Regions from separate parts of the Marinobacter sp. ST-43 genome, predicted to be linked through region 2. Evidence: predicted binding sites of a transcription regulator. Region 2 holds the regulator's gene; each other region holds the start of a gene.

Region 1 (6,131 bases), 540 kb from region 2:
GGGCCGGGATGGCAAGCCGTCCACCGCGTGGATGGTGTATGGCCTGCAGGATGTCATCAAACTCCGGCAGATGCTGGAGGCCTCTCAGGGTAACGATCAGTTCAAGCGGGTTGAGCGACAGAAACTGGATGCCATGCTTGGGCTGTGCGAAGTGACCCAGTGCCGGCGACAAGTGTTGTTGCATTATTTCGGAGACAATCTGGAGACTCCCTGCGGAAACTGCGATACCTGCCTGAACCCTCCGGAAACCTGGGATGGCACGGTGGCGGTGCAGAAGGCCCTCTCCTGCGTGTACCGTACCGGCCAGCGTTTTGGCGTCAACTACGTCATTGATGTACTTCGCGGGTCAGCGAATGAACGAATCCTGCAATCCGGCCACCAGGCGATCACCACCTATGGCATCGGTCAGGAACTGTCAGCGAACGAATGGAAGTCGGTATTCCGGCAACTCGTGGCGAACGGCTACCTGCGGGCAGACCCTGAGGGCTACGGCGCGCTTCAGCTAACCGAGCGCTGCCGCCCCCTGCTCAAGGGCGCACAGGCGATTGAACTCCGGAAAGACCCGGTGGTCCGCAACACCGCTGGTGGTAAGTCATCAACGAGCCGCCGGAGCGGCCAGAACGTGCGGGACCAGATTACCGACCACGCCGGGTGGGATGCGTTGCGGGCCTGCCGCAAAGAGCTGGCGGACAAGCAGGGCGTGCCGCCCTACGTGATCTTCCACGACACAACCCTGTTCGACATGCTTGAACGCCGCCCTTCCACCCTGGAGGAGCTGGCCGAGGTCAGCGGCGTGGGCGCCGCCAAGCTGGAAAAGTATGGCGATGTTTTCCTGCAGGCGCTACGCTCTATCAATCCTGAGGCTTGAACCCCTTCTTGCGCACCCGGTAATGGGCGATGGAGGTGGCAACGTGGTTGCCTTCTTCATCTCTCAGAATGCCTTCCAGAGTAAATTTAGCCCTGCCGGTGGCGTCTGCATCGGCAAGGATGGCAGCCACCGCCTCTGGTGGTAGTTCAAATTCCACGGTCACATCTGAATTGGCCGGCTGCAGAAACTCCAGAGTCATTTCCTTCAGAATTGGCGTATAGGCAGGGCCAAGGTCGAAGAGGGTCAACACCCCACCGGGAATCTCCGCCACCAGGAAATAGGCGCCAGCATACAGGCTACCAAAGTGGTTTTTATTGCCCTTGAGGCGCACGCGGGCTTTGACGTAGCCCGGGCGAAGCTCCTCAACACTGAAGTGATTACGGGGCGCGAACGGTATCGCCATACCAATAATGCGGTTAACCGCGGCATAACTGCCGGTCTTCTTGAGCCATTCCAGCGGTTGCAGCAGCGTCGCCTTGGGGTCACTGGAGCTTACCCATTGGCCGGCGGTGCCAATCAGAGAATCAATAAGAGCCATAAAGCCATATCCCGAAGTACAGAAAAGGCGATCTTTACAGTCAGATACGGCTACTTCAAGAATCTTTTACAGTTTTTTTGAAACCTGTACGTTTCGATTAACGCTTTCTGATCTAAGCTGTAGCCATTGTCTGTAACGTTACCGTTGCTTGCAGCCGGATAACAGGGAAAGGGCACGCAGTTGTACACATTCAATAAAATGATAACGCGCCTCTGGCCAGTTCTGGCGCTTGCGGCGTGCATTCACGTTCAGCCAACGGCTGCGTCCGAATCCGAATCCAAATCGGCTCCCACACGAGACTACATACTCTGGTATCGCAACTACGATAACCCGGCGATTCGCAATCTGGTTGAACTCGCATTGCGCAAAACCTCGGAGTACGGTGAGTTCCAGATTATCCGCAGTGAAGAAATAAGCCAGGGGCGCGCCCTTCGGGAACTGGCTAACCCTCAGAGCCGGATTCTGGATATTGCGAACGTGGCGACATCAGAAGAGCGGGAAACATTTCTGAACGCCATTCCGGTACCTGTGGACGGCGGACTGCTCGGATTCAGGGTATGCCTGGTGTTGCCGGAACAGCTCAGTCTGTTTGAGGGGGTATCCAGCCTGGACGACCTGCGCCAGCGAGATATCCGTATTGGCCAGGGCGCACACTGGCCAGACACCCCGATTCTCGAAGCTAACGGCATTACCGTGATCACCCACACCCGCTATGAAATACTCTTTGGTATGCTTCGCAATAAACGCTTCGACTGTTACGCCCGCGGTGTGAGCGAAGTGCTGTTCGACCTCGAACATAACAAAGCCGACGACCTGGTAATCGAGCCAAACATCCTGCTGGCCTACGCCATGCCATCCTACCTTTTTGTGGCCCCGGACGATCACGAAACCGCGCAACGCCTGCAACTGGGTCTGGAGCGAGCGATCCTGGACGGCAGCTTCGCGGTGTATCTGAAAAACTGGTTTGGCAGAGCGGTATCATCACTGGGCCTTGAACGGCGCACAGTAATCACGTTGGAGAATCCGTATCTTAGTGAAGAATCCAGATATGTCGGGCGTCGAACCCTGGAAAACCTGGAGCGCCGCGTTGAGCTACTGAGTGTCGGAGACTAGCGGGCCATCCCTGGCCGCCACGAATTACACCCGGAAACGGGTTACCTTGTCATTCAGCACACTGCCGATAGTCTCGATGTGGCCACTGTAAACATCGTTCTCGCTGGCCGCCTTGGCCGCTTCCTGGCCCTGGTCAGCAATGCGGGTGATGGACGCATTCAACTCTTCGGTCACCGATGTCTGCTCCTCGGAGGCCGTGGCGATCTGTGAGGTCATCTGACTGATGGCGGTAATCGCCTCCACAATCCGGTTCAGAGACTCCATCGCATCCTGCGCTTTTTCCATACTCACGTTGGATACCGCCGTAGAGGCTTTCATAACGTCTACCGCATCGTTGGCGCCTTTCTGCAGCCGCTCGATCATGTTGTTGATTTCTTCGGTGGAAGACTGGGTACGCTGAGCGAGATTCCGAACCTCATCGGCCACCACCGCAAATCCGCGTCCCGCATCCCCTGCCCGCGCCGCTTCAATGGCCGCGTTCAGTGCCAGCAGATTGGTTTGTTCCGCAATGCCCTGAATGACTTCAAGTACAGTCGTAATCGACGAAACATCCTTACCAAGGGTGTCGATAACCTCGGCGGCGGCGTTTATCTCACCCACCAGCTTCTGCACCGCATCCCGCGAGGCGGTGACGGTCTCCAGGGAACCCCGGCTTTCCTGGTCTGCATTCTCTGCGGCTTCCGCAGTTTGCTGGGCATTCTGGGCAATCTCACCCGCCGCCGCGGACATTTCGTTAATTGCCGTCGCGATCATGTCGATCTCATGCTGCTGGTTTTCAACACTGGAGCGACTGTCGCTGGACGTCTGTCGGAGCGACTTTACGTTCTCCTCCAGTTCGTCGCTGCCCTCTTTTACTTCTTTTACAACCTGCTGGATGTTCTCAACAAAGCTATTGAAGCTGCGCGCCAACTGCCCAAACTCATCAGACGCAGAGTCATCAAGACGCTTGGTAAGGTCCGCATCTCCGGAAGCGATGCGAGACATGGCGCCATTAAGCCTGCGAACCGGCGCAAGAAGGAAGCTAATCGCAAAGTAGAGCAAGACAAGCGCAACAATCAGCCCTACCCCGGCGATGATCAGGCCCATAGTCCGAGCCTCGACGATGGGAGCACTGATCAGGTTTTCATTCACGAACGTAGCCAGGTACCAGTCCACGGCCCGGGCTTCGCTGATGGGGTGAAAGCTGACACTCCACTCGGCACCCTCGCTCTCAAATCCCTGCAGAGAACCGTCCAGAACCGGCTGCTGACCGATCATGCCGCTGATGTTCTTGCCAACAATCTCGCTGTTGGGGTGAAACAGGACCGTGCCGGAATTGTTGATTAACGCCGCATAGCCCGTCTCTGCCAGGGTAATGGTCGATAGCATCTGATCGATTGTGTTGAGACTGATATCCATACCGGCCACGCCAACATAATTGCCCCGCTTGATTGGCGCCATGGCGGAAATAATGGTCTCGTCCGAGGTTGCATCCAGGTACGGATCGGTAAACGACGCCCGCCCCAAACGCTGGGCTTTCTGGTACCAGGGGCGTACCCGGGGGTCATAATCGGGTGGAAGCGTGGCCTCTACTTCGGCACTTCGCATCAGCATGCGGCCATCTTCGGTGCCGGCGTACACGTCCTTGATGTTGGCACCTTCGGTCATGGCTTCCATAAGAACGCGGGCGTTATCGTCGTTGCGAGTCCGTTCCAGCGCCTTCGCCGTCGCTTCCGCCATATCCAGGCGCGTATTGAGCCAATCGGCAATACTCGACGTACTCTGGGCCACCGCATCGCTCATCAGCGCGCTAACGTAGCGATCGGTCGTTGAGCGGAGCCGAATATCGTTGGAAATTGTCAGGGCGCCCATAATCAACACGATCAGGGAGCCAATTGCGATCAGCAATTTCTGGGCGAATGATAGGTTCAAGCTGACGGCCTCCAATCAGGGTCAAAAACAAATTGCATTTATCATTTAGTGTAGTCGAAACATACTTACTAACGGCAGATCCTGCGAAGTCTTGAACACTCTTTGCTAGAATGCTGAGATCACAGCACATTCGCCAGACACGACAGGGAGAACCCTATGGCCCATGAAGAGCTCCACCTGAATCTGCGTAACCTGACCCTTGATGACTACGGCCAGTTGCAAGAGTTGATGGATCGGGTTTACGACGACATTGGTGGCGCGTGGCCAAAAGAAACCATCAAGGCTCTGGTAGAACAGTTTCCGGATGGCCAGATCTGTATCGAAGACAACGGCCAGTTGGTGGCGGTGGCGCTCACGGTATGCGTGAAATACGAAAGATTCAGCAACCCTCACGCCTACGACGACCTGATTCTGCGTAACGAGAAAATCTGGCACAACCCCAACGGCGATTCGCTTTACGGCCTGGATGTGTTTATAGACCCCGAATACCGGGGCTATCGACTGGGGCGTCGCCTGTATGAAGCACGAAAAGAGCTCTGTCGTTCCATGAACCTGCGGGCCATCCTCGCCGGAGGGCGGATTCCCAGCTACTTCAAGTACGCCGAGCAATACACTCCGGAAGAATACATTCAGCGCGTTGATCGCAAGGAAATCTACGACCCGATCCTGACGTTCCAGCTTTCCAACGATTTCCAGGTTACCCGGCTGATGCACAAATACCTGCCGGAAGACCAGAAATCCCTCGGATATGCAACGTTGCTGGAGTGGAGAAACATTCTCTATACGCCTCCCTCATCGGTACTCAACGTCAAAAAAACCCAGGTGCGCATGGGGGCGGTGCAGTGGCAGATGCGGGAATTCACCTCGGTGGAGGAGGTGCTCAAGCAGGTTGAGTACTTCGTGGACGCACTGTCGGATTATAAAAGCGACTTTGCCCTGTTCCCGGAATTTTTCAACGCGCCGCTGATGGGGCTGACCGACCAGATGGATCAGACCCGTGCCATTCGGTTCCTCGCAGGCTTTACCGAACAGTTCCGCAACGAAATGTCGGAAATGGCCGTCAGTTACAACATCAACATTATCACCGGCTCCATGCCGCTGATTGAAGATGACCGGGTCTACAACGTCTCATACCTGTGCCACCGTGACGGTCGTGTAGACGAGCAGCGCAAGGTCCACATCACCCCTCACGAACGTCGCGACTGGGTTATTGAGGGTGGTGATAAATTCCAGGTATTCGATACCGATGCCGGCCGTGTCGCCATCATGATCTGCTACGACATTGAGTTTCCGGAACTGGGCCGTATCGCCGCCAGTCAGGATGTGGACATTATCTGTGTCCCCTTCTGGACCGATACCAAGAACGGCTATTTGCGCGTGCGCCATTGTGCCCAGGCCCGGGCCATAGAAAACGAGTGCTACGTGGTGATTACCGGCAGCGTGGGCAACCTGCCGAAAGTGGAAAACCTGGATGTTCAGTACGCCCAGTCTTCGGTATTCTCGCCGTCGGATTTCGCATTTCCACATGATGCAGTGATGGCAGAAACCACGCCGAACACCGAAATGATCATGTTTTCAGATATGGATCTGGAAAAGCTCAAACTGGTCAGAAACGAAGGTTCTGTCACCAATCTGAAAGATCGACGTGTTGACCTTTACGAGCTGAAAACCCGGTAATGGGCAGATTTGGCCCCGCACAGG
Region 2 (6,131 bases):
CGCCCTGGCCCAGAAGGGGCGCCGGGTTGTCTTGCTGGACGCGGATCTCGGGCTCGCCAACATCGATGTGTTGCTCGGCATTACTGCTAATCGAAATCTGCAAGACGTACTCAGCGGCGATTGTGATCTGAAAGACGTGCTGGTGAATGGTCCTGGTGGTATCAAGATTGTACCGGCTTCCTCCGGCACCCAGCGTATGACCCAGCTCAGCGCCATGGAACATGCCGGCCTGATCAACGCTTTCAGTGAGCTGGGCGATCAGATTGACGTTCTGATTGTGGATACCGCCGCAGGTATTTCTGAATCGGTAGTCAGCTTCCTCAGGGCCTCGCAGGAACTTCTGCTGGTGGTCTGCGACGAACCTACCTCCATTACCGATGCCTACGCGCTGATCAAGCTGATGAACCGGGATTATGGCACGAACCGCTTCCGTATCCTGGCAAACCAGGTCCGCAATGAGCAGGAAGGCCGCCATCTGTTTGAAAAACTGACCCGGGTCACCGAGCGTTTTCTGGATGTGGCACTACAATATGTAGGTATCGTGCCTTACGACGAGGCCGTCAAGAAAGCCGTCCAAAGACAGAAAGCGGTATTGGATGCCTATCCGAGGGCGAAAGCCTCGCTGGCTATCCGGGCTCTGGCCGAAAAAGTGGATAGCTGGCCTTTGCCGTCCTCTCCCAGGGGGCATCTCGAATTCTTCGTGGAGCGGCTCGTCGAAGTCTGATCTGAATCCAGTCCTACAAGAAAACCGGATACATGACATTGGCGAAACATCTGGGAATTTACCACCAGGCCGGCGCCAGGAGCCCTTCAGCCCTGATTGAAGAGCATGCGCCGCTGGTCAAGAAAATCGCCCTTCATCTCATGGCCCGGCTGCCGCCATCAGTGCAGCTGGAAGACCTTATGCAGGCAGGTATGATTGGCCTGCTGGAGGCCGCGCAGCGCTATTCTTCCGGCAAAGGTGCCACCTTTGAAACCTACGCAGGGATTCGCATCCGCGGTGCCATGGTGGATGAGATCCGCAAGGGCGACTGGGTGCCCCGCTCAGTGCATCGCAACGCCCGGCGAATCGCCAGTGCTATCAAACAAGTGGAAGATCGTACCGGGTGCGAGGCCCAGGATGCCGAAGTAGCTGAAGAGCTCGGTATTGGTCTGGACGAGTATCATGCCTCACTGGCCGACGCGAACAGCGGTAGACTTTTTAGTCTTGATGAGCTCAATGAATCCGGCGAGCTGCCGATAGAAGAAGCAGAGACCAGTGGTAATCCACTGGACGGTATTGCTTCCGGCGCTTTCCAGCGCAGTCTGGCAGACGCCATTGAGCAGTTGCCTGAGCGTGAAAAGCTGGTATTGAGCCTGTATTACCAGGAAGAGCTCAACCTCAAGGAAATTGGGGCGGTGCTCGGGGTCAGTGAGAGCCGGGTAAGCCAGATTCACAGCCAGGCGGCGTTGCGACTTCGCAGCCGGCTGGCCGAATGGCGGGACGGTGACAACGACTGATCGGCCAGGTGCTGTGTTTCTCTTTCAGCAAGCTGTGTAGCTTTTGGTAAACGATGCTTTACAACGTGCGCAAACACCACACAATAAGCGCTTAAGGTAGCAGCCTGCTAGACTTCCAAAAGGCTGAATGAATTCCGGGTGTTACTGACTGGAGGTCCCATTGGACAAGAACATGAAAATTCTCATTGTGGATGACTTCTCCACAATGCGACGCATCATCAAAAACCTGCTGCGAGATCTCGGCTTCACCAATACGGATGAAGCAGACGATGGCAACACCGCGTTGCCCATGCTCCGAAGCGGCAAGTATGACTTCCTGGTGACTGACTGGAACATGCCCGGCATGTCGGGCTTTGACCTTCTGAAGGCTGTCCGTGCTGATGAAAACCTGAAGAACCTGCCGGTTCTGATGGTAACGGCAGAGGCCAAGCGGGACCAGATCGTGGCTGCGGCTCAGGCCGGGGTGAACGGATATGTGGTCAAGCCTTTCACGGCAGCCGTGCTGAAGGAAAAGATCGAGAAAATCTTCGAACGAATCCAGTAACCAGAGGTCGGATGGCTCGCCATGAGTGATACCAAACAGAACCATCAGGGCCTTGATCCGGAGGTGGCGGAGAAGCTTCAAAAGCAGGCCTCCGACCTGGCCGAGAATGTAAACGCCGGGAATTATGCCAAGGCGATGACCCTGATCAATGAACTGAGCGAGGTTCGCGATCAGAGTCTGTATCGGGAAGTGGGGCGACTGACCCGCAGCCTCCATGAGGCAATCCGGAACTTCCAGATAGACCCGCGTAATGCCGAGCAGAAAGAAGTGCTGTCGAAGATGAGCGACGCTTCTGACCGTCTGGCCTATGTGGTTCAGATGACCAGCCAGGCGGCGAACCGCACCATGGATCTGGTTGAGGAAAGCATGCCGGTGGCTCACGCCATGCGGGATGAAGCGGTTTCCCTGCGGGATGAGTGGCAGCGTCTGCGCCGTCGTGAAATGGAGCCTGCGGAGTTTCGCGAGCTTTATGGTCGCATCGACAAGTTCTTCGCGGGCCTGACGACAGACTCCGACAGTCTGTACCAGAATCTGTCGGAAATCCTGCTGGCTCAGGATTTTCAGGATCTTACTGGCCAGGTTATCCAGAAGGTCACCGCGTTGGTGAAAGAAGTGGAAGACAATCTTCTTGGCTTGGTAGTGATGGCCAGCCACGTGGATCAGCTGACCGGCACGGTGCATCAGATTGAAGAAAAAGAAGAATCGGCCGAAAAAGGGGTAGGACCACAGATTAAAGCTGATGAGCGGGAAGATGTAGTTTCGGGGCAGGACGACGTGGACGATCTGCTGTCCAGTCTCGGATTCTGATAATAAAGAGGGTGACGCATGGCGTTAGATGCTGATGAAGAGATCCTGCAGGACTTCCTGGTAGAAGCCGGCGAGATACTCGAAAAGTTGTCGGAGCAGCTGGTGGATCTGGAGCAGCATCCCGATGACAGCGATCTGCTGAACGCCATTTTCCGTGGCTTCCATACCGTGAAAGGGGGCGCTGGCTTCCTTCAACTGGAGGCACTGGTTAATTGCTGCCACTCTGCGGAGAACGTGTTTGATATTCTCCGGAACCACAAGCGCAAGGTAACACCGGACCTGATGGATGTGGTGCTGGAGGCGCTGGACAACGTTAATGCCATGTTCGAAGAAGTTCGCAACCGGGAAGAGCCGACGCCTGCGCCGGACGAACTGATCGAAGCCCTGGACGCCCTCGCCAAACCTGAGTCCGAGGATACACCGGCGGCGGAAGCGCCAACCCCGGCACAGGAGTCGTCGTCTGCGGATGTCGGGCCGCAAGGGGACCAGGGCGATATCACTGACGATGAATTCGAGCAGTTGCTGGACGCGTTGGCGGATGAAAAATCCGATGGCCAGAAACCGGTCGGCAACGGGCAGGTGAGCACCCCGGCCGAATCTGCCGGCGGCTCAGACAGTGATGAGATTACCGACGATGAATTTGAGGCCCTGCTGGATCAACTCCACGGCAAGGGCCAGTTTGCCGGCGCGCCTGCGGAAGTTGAAACAGCCAAGGCAGATACTGATACCAGCGGTGGCCCGGAAAAATCATCCGGCGACGCCGATCTGATTTCCGACGACGAATTCGAGAACCTGCTGGACGAACTGCATGGCAAGGGTGCAGGCCCGAGCGCAGGTGAGCCCAAGCCTTCACCGGCGCCATCCAGCAAGGCCGAACCAGCCCCGGAACCAAAGAAAGCGGAAGCCAAAGCTGAGAGTAAGGCCGCTGCCAAACCGGCGCCCGCGCCTGCCCGTGAGGCCGCACCAGCGGGCGAAACCACGGTTCGGGTTGATACTAAGCGCCTGGACGACATCATGAACATGGTGGGCGAACTGGTGCTGGTGCGTAACCGACTGCAGCGTCTGGGTTCCGAAAGCGAAGACGAACACATGCACAAGGCAGTGGCCAATCTCGATGTGGTGACTACGGATCTTCAGGCTGCCGTCATGCAAACACGGATGCAGCCGATCAAGAAAGTTTTCGGCCGTTTCCCGAGGGTAGTGCGTGATCTGGCCCGCAGTCTGAAAAAAGAAGTGAACCTGGTCATGCACGGTGAGGAAACCGACCTGGATAAAAACCTGGTCGAGGCGCTGGCCGACCCACTTGTGCACCTGGTCCGAAACTCCGTGGATCATGGTGTCGAAGCGCCGGACGTAAGGGAGAAGGCCGGAAAACCCCGAGCCGGAACCGTGACCCTGTCGGCGGAGCAGGAAGGCGACCATATATTGTTGTCCATCGTCGACGACGGTGCGGGTATGGATCCCAATGTCCTGCGTCGCAAGGCGGTAGAAAAGGGCCTGTACGACCAGGATGCGGCAGACCGTCTAACCGATAACGAATGTTTCAATCTCATTTTTGCGGCCGGTTTCTCCACCAAAGACCAGATTTCCGATGTCTCCGGTCGGGGTGTCGGTATGGACGTGGTGAAAACCAAGATCGGCCAGCTCAATGGCCAGATCAATATCATGTCCGAACAGGGCAAGGGCACCAGCATTATCATCAAGGTGCCTCTGACTCTGGCCATTATGCCAACGCTGATGATCATGCTCGGTGACCAGTCTTTCGCGCTGCCGCTGGTGAATGTGGTGGAGATTTTCCACCTGGATCTGACCAAGACCAATATTGTCGACGGCAAAGAATGCATTGTGGTGCGGGACAAAGTGTTCCCGCTGTTTCACATCAAGCGCTGGCTGGTGCACGGGGCGGCAGGACAGGCCGAGCCGGAGAATGCGCACGTGGTGATTGTGGCCATGGGCACCAAGCAGGTCGGCTTCGTGGTTGACCAGTTGATTGGCCAGGAAGAGGTGGTGATCAAGCCTCTGGGCCGGGCCCTGCAGGGGACGCCGGGTATGGCCGGCGCCACCATCACCGGTGATGGCCGTATTGCCCTGATTATTGATGTGCCGAGCCTCCTGCAGCACTACGGCTGAGCAGGAATTTCCGGGATTGTGTAGGAGAAATGGATGACAGTTTCTGTCCTGGTCGTGGATGATTCGGGCTTTTTTCGCAAACGGCTGACGGAAATCCTGACGGCCTCGGGCCAGATTAAAGTGGTAGGCGCCGCCACCAACGGGCGGGAAGGTGTCGAGCTGGCAGAAAAACTGCGCCCCGATGTGATCACCATGGATTACGAGATGCCGGTGATGGACGGCATCTCTGCCGTGCGCGAGATCATGCGCAAACATCCCACCCCGGTTTTGATGTTCTCGTCCCTGACCTATGAAGGTGCCCGCGTTACCCTGGATGCCCTGGAAGCCGGGGCAGTGGATTTCCTGCCCAAGAACTTCGAGGAAATTGCCAGGGACACCAGTCAACTTCAGAAAATCCTTATCCAGCGTATTCTGGATGTGGCCGGTAGCCGCCCGGGTGCCCGATCGGCGCCTGTGGCCCCGAGGCCGGCGGCACCGGCTGCGGAACCTCGCCGTGAACCTGTCGAGCGCGCCGGTTCGCGCCTGCACCGCCCGGTAACGACGGAACCCCGTAAAGACCCTGCGACCTCCGAGCCGGTTCGTAAACCCACCAGAAAAACGGCCGCCAGGCACTACAGTGTGGTAGCCATCGGCACTTCCACCGGTGGCCCCGTTGCGCTGCAAAAGGTGCTAACGGCGTTACCGGCTTCGTTTCCCGCGCCCATCGTATTGGTTCAGCACATGCCCGCCAGCTTCACTCCGGCCTTTGCCGAGCGGCTCAACAAGTTGTGTCGCATTGAGGTGCGCCAGGCCGAGGACGGCGACGTGCTTCGTCCGGGACTGGCCCTGCTGGCGCCCGGTGGCAAGCAGATGATGATTGAAAGTCGCGGCGGGCAGGCAAAAGTGCGGATTCTTCCGGGCGATGACCGCTTGAATTACAAACCCTGTGTGGATGTTACCTTCGGTTCTCTGGCCAGGAGCTTCCCAGGCAAAACCCTGGGTCTGATCCTTACTGGTATGGGTTCCGACGGAAAGGAAGGCTGCAGGATGATGAAGCAGTCCGGTTCCGTGATCTGGTCCCAGGATGAGAAATCCTCCGTCATCTATGGCATGCCGATGGCTGTGGCCAAAGCCGGACTGAGCGACGAGATTCTGGCGCTGGAGGATATTG
Region 3 (6,131 bases), on a different contig from region 2:
TGAGCTGCTTCGTGAACAGATTCCCCATGCAGATAATTCGGCGAGCCAGCTGGTAACCTTGAGCATGGGTATCGGTACCATTATTCCGTCGCAGAATGATTCACTAACCGAATTTCTGGCCACTGTGGATGGACGGCTCTACGAAGCAAAAGACGCAGGGAGAAACCGTATTGTTGCGGCCTGAATCACTCAGGACACAACATTAACTAACCGCAACCACTGAAAGACACAAATGTAAAGCAGAGGAATCCGAGCTGCCTCATTGAACACCGGTTGAATATCATAGTGAGCTCCCAAATTCTCAACCGAAAACGGAGCATTCTCATGAAAGGGAAACTCGGACTTCTCGCCGCCATGCTGGTTCTGGCCGGCTGTGCCACTGCTTCCGAGCAATTGCGCGTTTACACCGAACAGTATCCTCCTTATAACATGACCACCAATGGTCAGCCCTTTGCCCATTCAGAATCCGAAATCACCGGCCTCTGCACCGATGTGCTCAAAGCTGTTCTAGAGAATGCCAAGGTCGACTACAGCATCAAGCTGCGAGACCTCAGCTATGGCATGAACCGCGCTCAACGGCACGAAGACCATGGTATCTACTGCGTGTCCAAGACAGACGAGCGGGAACCCTTCTTTGAATGGGTGGGACCACTCTCCAGCATCAAGTGGACCCTGTTCGCCAAGCCCGGCTCCAGCATCAAACTGGACGATATTGAGGATGCCCGTGACTACCGTATCGGTGGCTACAAGGGCGATGTGATGACGGGATACCTGGAAGACAAAGGATTCGATGTTTCCGCCATCACCAACAATGGACTGAATGCCAAGCGGCTGGAACAGGATCAGATCGATCTATGGGTGGCCGATGGCCTGGCAGGCCCCTACCTGGCCGCCGATGCCTCCGACGTGACCGGCCTTGAGGCAGTTCTTGTTTTCCGCGAAACCCCGATGTATCTGGCCATTAACAAGGACTCTGATCCCGACCTGATCAAAGCCCTGAATACGGCTTACCAGGCCATGCAGGAAAGCGGTGAGATAGACACCATTTCGCGTTCTTACGGGCTCTGATCGCCAAGTGGCTTTTTGCCGGCCCCGCCAGCTCTCAGGCTAACGCGGGGCCAGCAGCTTACGCATTGCTCACCTGAAACTGACCGGTCAGGTTTTTCAGCTTGTTTGCCGACACGTGCGTCATCTCAGAACTGGCCGTCAACCCCGCGATCACCGTCGTCATGAAGCTTACGCTGTCAGCAACGCCACTGGTCTGGGCACTCTGGACCGCGTTGGTTTCCGCAATGCCCGAGATCGCCCGGAAGAGCTTGTCGACCATGTGATGCAGCTCGGCATTGTCATCCGACGCTGCCCGGGCCTGAGCCAGACGGGTCTCCATTTCTGCCATGCCGTCTTCCATCGTGGTTACGGCGCGCTGAGTTTCTTCCCGCACCCGATACAGACGCTCATCAATTTCCGTCGTGGCCTGGGCTGTCCGACTGGCCAGTTGCCGTACCTCATCGGCGACGACTGCAAATCCCCGCCCTGCCTCACCGGCCCGAGCCGCTTCTATGGCCGCATTGAGCGCTAGCAGATTGGTCTGGGCAGCAATGTCGTTGATCATTTCAGCCGCCTTGCCGATCTCATCCGTGCGTTCACTCGCGGCGCGGATACCCTCGGCCGAACGCACGATAACGTCGCGAATGCTCTCGGTTTCACGGCTGACACGGGCAAACTGATCTTTAGCGCGAGCCACCACATCTTCCATGCTTACCCGCATTTCCTGTGCGGTGGTCGAGGCATTTTCGATTTCGTTCTGCTGCAGATCTGCGCCCTTCAGCATCTGCTCTATGTCGTGTACCACCTGCTGAATCTTTTCATCCGCCTGGCGGTTCTGACCCACAAGGTGTTCACTGGCGGAGCGGGATTCACCCGCAAGACTGATGACCTGCCCCACCATGCCGTCGAGGGTATCCAGAAAGCTGTTCATCCAGCGCGCGAGATCCCCGCTCTCATCCCGCTTGGTCTTGCCAACATCGAGACGCTGGCGCAGATTCCCGCCTCCTTCGGCAATGTTTCGTATGACATCCGCGAGTGATGACAGGCTATCTGCCAATGGCTTGGCGGAACTTGCCCGGAAGATGACAAGACCCAGGAGCGCAACCATCGCGTTCACGGAGGCTTCCAGCCACAGGGGAGCACCGCTTGCCGAAACCGCTACGTTGGCTGCCCAGATAAGCGCCATAAGGACCCCGAGCCGCGCTGTCAGTCGATAGCTGACCGAACGTTTCCGATACACCTCCTCCAGGTCGCCTTCACACATCATGCCCCAACGATCAGGAGACCCGGGTAACTGGAAGGTCACGCCTTTGCCAATCACCGGTATGTGGCGATAGTCGGAATAGCCGGGGTACTTAACGTAGAGGTTTTCACCGCGGGCCATGGTTTCCCGTACCCCCGGGTGCAACTGCCCCGTAGCCGGGTCGGTAAAACGTATTTCGAATTCGGTGTGTTCCCGAATCCGTACTGTACCGAAGCCCGTACGGATTCCGTCTTTGAGGTTGTCGCCGTGACTGAAGGTAGCGTCTTCAAACCGCGAGCGCGACAGGGCAACTCCCGGTCTGATCGATGGATCAAACTGACTGTCGATCATGAAAATGTAGTTGTCGCCAGACTCTTCAAAAATGTGCCCGGCCTCGCGCTGAATCAGGTCACTCATGACATCGTTCGGAACCCGGGCACAGACTGCCGCTGCCTGATTGCCAGCAAGAGCGACCGGCTGGTAGAACATCAGCGTGACATCGTCATGAAATCTGGAAGTTGTGGCACCAAGCTGCAAGGTGACCGGGTCACTGTAGGGCCCGTGGAGAAACCGCTCTCTCACCCCTCGTTGCACGGCCGCGGGCATGAGGCCTGCGGCTCCGTTTCTGCCGGTCACCGTCGAGGCGACAACAGAGCCATCTTCTTTCACAACGAAAAGCTCGGAAATTTCCCGGAGGCGCGTAACGGCCGAATCCAGTACCTCTGAAATGCTATCGTGTTCGCTACCCTCAAGTCGTGCCGCAAGCCCCTCAAGGAAGGCCCACTTGCCATTTGCCCAGTTAATCAGCGCTTCGCGACGGGTTTTCGCGATGCTCTCGAATATCTCTTCATTCGTTGCATATTGCTGGCGGTTCAAAAAACAGGACCATCCCATCCGCAATTTACCTGTGGCCCCAAACCAGGGCAACCAGCCCCGCTCATCGGATGAAAGGTTCATGGAATCACTGCGTAAAGTCATAGCGCGCCTTCCTCAATCGGTACTGCATGCCTGCACGACAACGATGTGGTGCAAACATACCTGCTTTCAGAAGGAAGCTAAGCAAAGAGCGGGCCTGAACCGGCGGACCGGTCAAAACCTGAAGGGAAGTAGCAACTGCCGGATTCAAACGATGAGAGAGGCGCACCATCGAGGTGCGCCATCAAAAAAATGCACTAAAGAAGGGCGAGGCGCCCCTGGGCTCAGCGGGTCTTCAGATTCTCCAGAAACTCAGCCATTTCTGCTTGCATGTCGACAACACGTTGCCGCCATTCCGCCTTGTAGGCCGCAAACTCCTCGCTCAATTCGCTCAATTGCAGCTGGGCTTCGGCGGCGGTCGCAGTGCTCTCCGCAAGCGTTTTCAAGTTGACTTCAGACAACTGCTCCCGCTGGTCTTCAAGCCTGATTACCGTTTCGTTCAAGGTACGTCTGTCCTGCGGCGTTGCAGATGGGGTAGATTCAAGGGCTTCCCGCAGGGATTCAGACAGCTCTTCCAGATGCTGGCTCAGCTGGTCACCGTACTCTTCAGCCAACGCCGACATATCTTCATTCATACTCTGGGCCTGTTGCTGCAACTCCCGCCCCAGCCTCTCAAGCTCTACCGCCATCTCATCAGATTGATTTGCCCAGCGACTCTTGAGATCTTCACCCAGTTTTTCCAACTGCCCAACAAGACTTCCCCAAACCGGGCCCTGTTTCAGGGCATCGCCGGTGCGATAATAATCCACCAGCCAGTCGTCACCTTTACGTACCAGATAGGTTAAGGACTCCGTGGCTTCGTTCTGGCCCTCCAGACCACTCAGGGTGGTGGTTACCCGGGCCAGATTGTCGTCAATGACCACACGCCCCCACTCAACACTCACGTTCTGCCATTGCTGTTCAAAACCATCGAACGCCGCTTCATCGACCAGGGTTGAATAATCTGCGGCCGCTTCAGCATCCTCTTCAAGTACAGCTTGCCAAAACGCTTCCGATACTTCCTGGGGCGATTCCGGGCGACTGCACCCTGTCGCCATGAGTACGAAAAACACCAGAAAAGGAAAAAGTACATATTTCATTGATCAACCTCATCGATCGCTCGGGAACAGTGACCCGGATTTTACATCAGGTGAAGGACAGCATTAGCGACGATTGCCCATCGTTAAGATATCGTCGTACTCCCACACTCTCACCACTGCACCGCCCGAAGTGATTCCGCTAATGGTCTCAAGCTCGTTGACCATGGCCGACGCTACGGCTTCCGCGTCAATCGCCCGATATTTTCTCAGTGGCCCGATCAACGCCCGATTCGCAACCGGCATGACGGCCACACCAAGAGCCTCGGCCGTTCGAGCCTCCTTGCGCTGCCCCAGCAACAGGCTCGGGTGGTAGATCGCAAGATAAGGAAATTTCAGCGCCCGGACATTTTCCTCAAGCTCTCCTTTGACTCGATTGTAGAAAACCGGGGATTGCGAAGATGCTCCGATGGCCGACATCAGAATCAATGCCCGTGCACCTGCGTTACGGGCCATCTGAGCTGCCTTCAATGCATAGTCATGATCGACCTTGCGAAAGGCTTCTCTGGAGCCTGCCTTTTTCAGGGTTGTTCCAAGACAACAGATCAGGACATCCACCTGGAAAGCGTCAGGCTGAGCCTCCATCGCATCAAAATCCATGAAGCGCTGCTCCAGTTTCGAATTTTCCACGACCATCGGCCGGCGAACCGGAGCGATCACAGTCGATATCTCCGGCTGCTCGAGGAGCTTCTCCACCACCATGCCTCCGGTCAGGCCGGTAGCGCCTAAAACCATCACCTTCATTCGGTGTCTCCCTGTGTTCATCGCTTCTGATTGGTTGCCGGATTGCGTAGGATGATACTCGTAAACACCCGAATCCGAGCTCTCAACACGTGCCACTATGCTGAAATTATCCAATGCCGTCGAACTGGCAGACTGGGAAATCCAGATTACGCAGATACGATCCCAGGGGGCCGGCGGCCAGAATGTGAATAAGGTTGCCTCTGCCGTTCACCTCCGGTTCGACATCCTGCATTCCACCCTGCCGCCGTTTTACAAAGAACGTTTGATGGCATTGTCCGACCAGCGCATCAGTAAAGACGGCGTGATTGTGATCAAGGGGCAGTCTTTCCGCACGTTTGAGCAGAACAAAGAGGACGCGCTGAACCGACTCAAGACTCTTATTCAGGAGGCAGTAAAACCGCAAAAAGCCCGCCGGCCAACACGACCGACAAAATCCTCCCAACGGCGGCGTGTGGATAACAAAACCCGCCGTGGGGAGATCAAATCCCTGAGGGGAAAAGTAAAAGGCTAAGTCAGCCCCTGCTCTTTCGCCAGGGCTGATGCGGCCCGGGGACCGGTCCACAAAGAAGGGAGAATAATCAACGACACCGGAATGGCTGTGATGACAATGAACTGTTGCAACACCCCAATCTGACCGGCCCCCATATAGAGAAGAATCGCGGCCATCAGTGCCATGGCGCCACCCCAGAAAACGCGAATCCAGGGTTGCGGCTCGTCATGGCCGGCCCCCACCATCGCAATGGAGTAGCTCATCGAATCTCCGGTTGTCGCCACAAAGATAGTGGTCAACAACAGGATGGCAGCCGCCATCCAGGTGCCCCCCGGCAGTGCCTGAGCAACCGTCAATGTGGCGACATCAAACTGAAAGCTGTTGAGGGCGTCGGTCAAATCAAACGTGCCAGACAGCTGATGATAGATGCCGGATCCACCCAGCAACGTGAACCAGATGGTCGTAGCGATGGGTGCCAGTATGGCGACCGCCATGATGGTTTCACGGACGGTTCTACCCCGTGAGATTCTCGATACAAACACTGCCATCAAGGGGG

What was found. The regulator FliA, encoded in region 2, starts transcription of late flagellar genes. The targets are predictions, from matches to a motif close to CTAAAGTTTNNNNNNNNNNNGCCGNTAA.
Region 1: QPL98_RS02960 (methyl-accepting chemotaxis protein) is a predicted target of FliA. The motif match lies at 4,499-4,526, and genes of this name have one in related genera.
Region 3: QPL98_RS05685 (methyl-accepting chemotaxis protein) is a predicted target of FliA. The motif match lies at 3,365-3,392, and genes of this name have one in related genera.

What each region holds. Positions count from the first base shown of each region.
Region 1 is NZ_JASSVO010000001.1:623,795-629,925, reverse strand. It holds gene recQ (DNA helicase RecQ) at 1-868, shown strand, start outside; gene QPL98_RS02970 (YiiD C-terminal domain-containing protein) at 852-1,406, opposite strand; gene QPL98_RS02965 (transporter substrate-binding domain-containing protein) at 1,605-2,519, shown strand; gene QPL98_RS02960 (methyl-accepting chemotaxis protein) at 2,544-4,430, opposite strand; gene QPL98_RS02955 (bifunctional GNAT family N-acetyltransferase/carbon-nitrogen hydrolase family protein) at 4,587-6,107, shown strand.
Region 2 is NZ_JASSVO010000001.1:83,456-89,586, forward strand. It holds gene QPL98_RS00390 (MinD/ParA family protein) at 1-724, shown strand, start outside; gene QPL98_RS00395 (RNA polymerase sigma factor FliA) at 757-1,500, shown strand; gene cheY (chemotaxis response regulator CheY) at 1,661-2,044, shown strand; gene QPL98_RS00405 (protein phosphatase CheZ) at 2,066-2,851, shown strand; gene QPL98_RS00410 (chemotaxis protein CheA) at 2,870-4,981, shown strand; gene QPL98_RS00415 (chemotaxis response regulator protein-glutamate methylesterase) at 5,015-6,131, shown strand, end outside.
Region 3 is NZ_JASSVO010000002.1:314,966-321,096, forward strand. It holds gene QPL98_RS05675 (sensor domain-containing diguanylate cyclase) at 1-184, shown strand, start outside; gene QPL98_RS05680 (ABC transporter substrate-binding protein) at 325-1,068, shown strand; gene QPL98_RS05685 (methyl-accepting chemotaxis protein) at 1,127-3,268, opposite strand; gene QPL98_RS05690 (hypothetical protein) at 3,490-4,344, opposite strand; gene QPL98_RS05695 (NAD(P)H-binding protein) at 4,408-5,085, opposite strand; gene arfB (alternative ribosome rescue aminoacyl-tRNA hydrolase ArfB) at 5,183-5,596, shown strand; gene QPL98_RS05705 (BCCT family transporter) at 5,593-6,131, opposite strand, start outside.